DNA from 2 places in the Rhizobium sp. C104 genome. Region 2 is predicted to be linked to the other one. Evidence: riboswitches for the same ligand, from Rfam matches in the RefSeq annotation. Region 2 holds a riboswitch; the other holds the start of a gene.
What was found. Region 2 has a riboswitch for thiamine pyrophosphate ahead of thiM (hydroxyethylthiazole kinase). Riboswitches for the same ligand answer to the same signal wherever they lie in the genome.
Positions count from the first base shown of each region.

Region 1: linked by a shared signal. The riboswitch ahead of thiC (phosphomethylpyrimidine synthase ThiC) and the one ahead of thiM (hydroxyethylthiazole kinase) in region 2 are both predicted to bind thiamine pyrophosphate.

Region 1 covers NZ_CP092349.1:128,768-131,745, forward strand. Annotated here, with positions in the region: gene ugpC (sn-glycerol-3-phosphate ABC transporter ATP-binding protein UgpC) at 1-21, shown strand, start outside; gene MF410_RS23915 (GNAT family N-acetyltransferase) at 133-579, opposite strand; TPP riboswitch at 715-845, shown strand; gene thiC (phosphomethylpyrimidine synthase ThiC) at 939-2,765, shown strand; gene thiO (glycine oxidase ThiO) at 2,767-2,978, shown strand, end outside.
Region 2 covers NZ_CP092350.1:190,683-193,660, reverse strand. Annotated here, with positions in the region: gene MF410_RS25370 (invasion associated locus B family protein) at 1-466, opposite strand, end outside; TPP riboswitch at 1,171-1,267, shown strand; gene thiM (hydroxyethylthiazole kinase) at 1,318-2,121, shown strand; gene thiE (thiamine phosphate synthase) at 2,118-2,753, shown strand; gene thiD (bifunctional hydroxymethylpyrimidine kinase/phosphomethylpyrimidine kinase) at 2,750-2,978, shown strand, end outside.

The DNA of each region.
Region 1 (2,978 bases), on a different replicon from region 2:
AAGACATTACGACCGGATTGAGCGGTATCGCTTCAAAAGCCGCCGAGATAGGTTCAAAGTGAAGATCGGGCTGACGGACCTCGAATTCTTCCGCTCGGCCTCGGCTATGGCTGGCCACCGCAGACGCGGCCGCTACGCACTCGATTTGGAGTAGAGACCAAGGTTGTTGCCGAGGGCGAACCCGCAACCCTGATAAAATTTCGACAACGCCCCTTCTCGCTGTGAGACCAACCAGACGCTGCTGCATCCCTCGGCCTTTGCTGTTTCGAAAACTGCTGATAGCAGCGCAGTCCCTATTCCCGCACCTTGGGCTTCAGGCAGCACCGACAACTCGTCAAGATAAACGACCGGACCGGCATGGCGCCGCTGTCGTATGCCCAACGCGATCCCCAGCACCTTGCCTCCGTCAAAGGCCGCAAGCGCAATGGATTTCGGCGTTCCAAGCACGGTGTTTACATTTTCAGCCGCCGCTTCAAGCGACCAATTCTCGTTCCACGGAGGTCCCGAATAGGCGCTGACCAGCACAGTGGCGGCGTCATTGAGATGTTCTAGCGTAAGACGTTTAATCCGAAACGACATAAATCCACCTGACGTTGAGTGAATTGACATTTGCCGCAGTTCGATCCGTAACGCAACAGGCTCCGAGCCGGACGATCTACGGAAACGACAAAGCTGTAAGCTTGACACAACCAGCGACCGCGCTTTACGACTGTCGGTATTCACCAGGGGGGTCCCGCAAGGGGCTGAGATACTGCTGGACAATGAGGCTTTGCCTGTTGTGGCGCAGTGACCCGTTGAACCTGATCCAGTTCATACTGGCGTAGGGACGGTGCAAGCGCTCGAAGGCTTTGGATTCACGCGTGGAATCCGTGCCGGTGTCTTTCCATCATTCCGGCTGATTGACTGGGTCTCCAACTTACAACTTGGAGCCTCAAACCATGACCATTGCCGCAAAGAACCTCACCCTGACCGTCACCACCGGCCCGTTGCCGGCATCGCGGAAGATCCATATTCCAGGAGATATTCATGGCGATATCCGCGTGCCGATGCGCGAAATCAGTGTCCATCCGACTGCCGGCGAGCCGCCTGTCATCGTCTATGATTCCTCCGGCCCCTACACGATCGAAGGTGCGGAGATCCGCATCGAGCAGGGCCTGTCTCCACTGCGCCGCGACTGGGTGCTGGCCCGCGGCGACGTCGAAGCCTATGACGGCCGCCATGTCCGCCCCGAGGACAACGGCTTTGTCAGCGGCGACCGGCTGACGCCGGAATTTCCGGGGCGGCGCCGGCCGCTGCGCGCCAAGGACGGCAAAGCCGTCACCCAGCTCGCCTACGCACGGGCCGGCATCATTACGCCGGAGATGGAGTTCGTCGCCATTCGCGAGAATCTCGGCCGCAAGGCCAAGGCTGAAGTGCTGGTGCGTGACGGCGAGAGCTTCGGCGCCGATATTCCCGATCATGTGACGCCGGAATTCGTCCGCCGGGAAGTCGCCGCCGGCCGGGCGATCATCCCCGCCAACATCAACCACCCCGAAAGCGAACCGATGATCATCGGCCGCAATTTTCTGGTGAAGATCAACGCCAATATCGGCAACTCCGCCGTCACCTCGTCGATGGCTGAAGAAGTCGAGAAGATGGTCTGGGCCGCCCGCTGGGGCGCCGATACGGTCATGGATCTGTCGACCGGGCGCAACATCCACAATATCCGCGAATGGATCATCCGCAATTCGCCGCTGCCGATCGGCACGGTGCCGCTTTATCAGGCGCTGGAGAAGGTCGGCGGCATCGCCGAGGATCTTAGCTGGGAAATCTATCGCGATACGCTGATCGAGCAGGCCGAACAGGGCGTTGACTATTTCACCATCCATGCCGGCGTGCGGCTGCGTTACATTCCGCTCACCGTCAACCGCGTCACCGGCATCGTCTCGCGTGGTGGCTCGATCATGGCCAAGTGGTGTCTGCATCATCACCGCGAAAACTTCCTCTACGAGCATTTCGAGGAGATCTGCGAGATTTGCCGGGCCTATGACGTCTCCTTCTCGCTCGGCGACGGCCTTCGCCCCGGCTCGATCGCCGATGCCAATGATGCGGCCCAATTTGCCGAACTCGAGACGCTCGGCGAACTGACGAAGATCGCCTGGGCCAGGGATTGCCAGGTGATGATCGAGGGGCCCGGCCATGTGCCGATGCACAAGATCAAGGAAAACATGGACAAGCAACTCGCCGTCTGCGGCGAGGCGCCCTTCTACACGCTGGGGCCGCTGACCACCGATATCGCCCCCGGCTACGACCACATCACCTCCGGCATCGGCGCGGCGATGATCGGCTGGTTCGGCACGGCCATGCTCTGCTACGTCACCCCGAAGGAGCATCTCGGCCTGCCCGACCGCAGCGACGTCAAGACCGGCGTCATCACCTATAAGATCGCCGCCCATGCGGCCGACCTTGCCAAGGGCCATCCCGCGGCGCGCCTTCGCGACGATGCGCTGTCGCGGGCACGTTTCGAATTCCGCTGGGAAGACCAGTTCAACCTCTCCCTCGACCCGGAGACGGCCCGCTCCTTCCACGATGAGACGCTTCCGAAGGAAGCGCACAAGGTGGCGCATTTCTGTTCGATGTGCGGCCCGAAATTCTGCTCGATGCGCATATCGCATGACATCCGCGCTGAAGCGCAGAAGGAGGGGCTGGACGCGATGGCGGCGAAATACCGGGAGGGCGGCGATCTCTATATGCCGATCGAGACCTCCGCGCACGGGGCGGACTGACATGCGCGTGCTTGTCAAAGGCGCCGGCGTCGCCGGCCTCACCGTCGCCCGCGAGCTGCATGCCCGCGGTGCCGATGTCACGGTCTTCGACCCGCATCCGAATTTCGCCCATGCCGCGTCCTGGCTCGCCGGCGGCATGCTGGCGCCCTGGTGCGAGCGGGAAAGCGCCGATGAGGCAGTGCTGACGCGCGGCCTCGATGCCGCCGATCGCTG
Region 2 (2,978 bases):
GCGCCAGCTGCGCCCAGCATCCGGTCTGGTTGCAATTGCGGTAATCGAGCTTGGCGACGGGCTTGCCGTCGGCCTTGATCGACAGGCCCGAGGGCAGGAAAACATTGAGCGGCAGAAGGGCGGTCAGCATCAGCCGCGCCTTGCCCTTGCCTTTGTCGGAAGGCGCGGCAGGCGCCGGCGGCGCGGATATCGCCAGCGTCAGGATATTGACGGGTTTGCCGTCCTTGGTGACTTGCGCCACCTGTGCGACTTCGCAGGCCTCGGTGCCTGCCGAACCCGTGCAGCGATAATACCAGTCGTCGAATTTTTGCGATTTTATCGCCGGCGCAGGTTGCGCCGGCGCCTGTTCCGGTTCTTGACCATCAGGAGATTGCGAAAAGGATGGGCTCGCGCAGGCGATCGATATCAGAATGGGGGCGATCGTCCAAAGGACCCTCTTCATGCCGCTTTTCAAAAATTTCTTCATTTAAAATGCAACTTCAGGAAGATTTTATTTGGGTTGGAAGTCATATCGCTACAATCCGCAATTTGGTCAACCTTAACGTGTCAGCACGGTAAAGTTTGCGTTAGGTATTTATTTCGCGTTCTGGGAGATTACGCTCAGTTTGCCCGAGACCCCATTCGCAACGAAATCGCCAACAGATTCCGAAATTCGAATAAAACCGCTTGGCGAGGGACATGAGACGATGCGCAACTTACGCGAAGCTGGTCACCTGCTCGTTTTTATTGAAAATCAGGCGTATAATCGGATAGGATGAATAATTCCGCATCGGCGGACATCCAGAAAAATCTGCGAAAGATGAGCCGTACTCATTTTGAAGAAAAGACGTTCCAAGGCGCCGGCTTTATCCCCGATGCCGCCCACGAATACTGAGATGTATTTCAGAAATTCGTCACACCCGCGGGTTGCTGCGACTGTTCTTCTCGGAAGGGAAAGGACAACCGAATGGTGAAAAGGCGGCGGCCAATGCAGCCTGGGACGGAATCCGCGGGCCGTATTCGGGAAAACCTGATCAAGACCCGAATCGGCGGCAAGCTCTCGGCCCCCGTAAAGCCCGGGCCTCGCCGTCGAGGATGATAGCGTGCCCGCAGCGGACTTCACGCGCCGCGCCGTCGCAGCACTGTCATTTTCGAGATGACATCCGCCCCGTTCTCTGCGAAAAAGAGCGCGATGAGAGACAGGGGCGTTCGTCGACAGACGGGCTGAGAAGCACCCTTCGAACCTGAACCGGATAATGCCGGCGGAGGGAGTCGCTCGGGGTCGCGGCTTAGCCCGCACGATTTACCCCGTGCCCGCCCCCGCCTGAAAGGGGCCACATGCAGACCAGGAGCACACCAGGAGCCATGCTGAAGGCGATGCGCGAAAAGCCGCCGCTCGTTCAGTGCATCACCAATTATGTCGCGATGAACGTCGCCGCCAATGTTCTCCTGGCCGCCGGCGCCTCGCCGGCCATGGTGCATGCGGCTGAGGAAGCCGGTGAGTTCGCCGGCCTCGCCAGCGCGCTGACCGTCAATATCGGCACGCTGTCGACGCAATGGATCGACGGCATGCAGGCGGCGGCGAAGGCGGCGACCTCGGCCGGCAAACCCTGGGTGCTTGATCCGGTCGCCCATTATGCCACTGCCTTTCGCCGCGACGCGGTCGCTGCTCTGCTGGCGCTCAAGCCGACGATCATCCGCGGCAATGCTTCCGAGATCATCGCGCTTGCCGGCGGCGAGAGCCGCGGCCAGGGTGTCGACAGCCGCGATCCGGTCGAGCAGGCCGAAGGTTCGGCGCGATGGCTGGCCGAGCGCCAGCAGGCGGTCGTCGCTGTCACCGGCGCTGTCGATTTCGTCACCGACGGCGAGCGGGCGGTGCGCATCACAGGCGGATCGGCCTTGATGCCGCAGGTCACCGCGCTTGGCTGCTCGCTCACCTGCCTCGTCGGCGCCTTTGCCGCCACCGTGCCCGAGGATATGTTCGGGGCGACGGTCGCAGCCCTTTCAACCTTCGCCATCGCCGGCGAGGAGGCAGCACTCGGCGCGGCCGGTCCCGGTTCCTTCGCCTGGCGCTTTCTCGATGCGCTGCACGCCCTCGACGCCGAAACGCTCGATGCCAGGGCAAGGATATCGGCTGTATGAAGACCTTCGATCTTTCGCTCTATCTCGTTCTCGATCCCGACCTCTGCGCGGGGATCGGCATGGTCGAGACCGCGCGCCGTGCCGTTGCCGGCGGCGCGACGATGGTGCAGCTGCGCGACAAACATGCCGGCACGGCCGGAATGATCGAGACCGGACGCGCCTTGAAACAGGCGCTTGATGGCACCGGCGCCCGCCTCGTCGTCAACGACGATGTCGAGGCGGCGATCGCCATCGGCGCCGACGGGTTGCATATCGGCCAGGAGGATATGGATGCGGCGACAGCGCGGGCGATGATCGGTCCCGACATGATCCTCGGCCTGTCGGTCGAAACCGCGGCGCTTGCTGCTGCCGTCGATCCCGATCTCGTCGACTATACCGGCGTCGGGCCGGTGTTTGCGACGCCGACCAAGGCCGACCACAAGCAGCCGATCGGTTTTGACGGTCTTGCCAAACTGGTGGCGGTCTCGCCGGTGCCCTCGGTTGCCATCGGCGGGCTCAAGGCGGAGCATGTGGCCGAAGTCTTTGCCGCAGGCGCAAGCGGGCTTGCCGTCGTCTCCGCCATTTGCGGCGCGCCGGATCCGGAAGCCGCCACACACCGCATCGCCGCAGAAATTCGAAAGGCCCGCGCATGATCCGCAACGTCCTCTCCATCGCCGGCTCCGATCCCTCCGGCGGCGCCGGCATCCAGGCCGACCTCAAGGCCTTTTCCGCCCGGGGCGTCTACGGCATGGCGGTGCTGACGGCGCTGACGGCGCAGAACACGCAAGGCGTCAGCGGCGTGCATCTGGTGCCGCCTCCATTCGTCGCCGATCAGATCAATGCCGTCTTTGCCGATGTGCGCGTCGATGCCGTCAAGA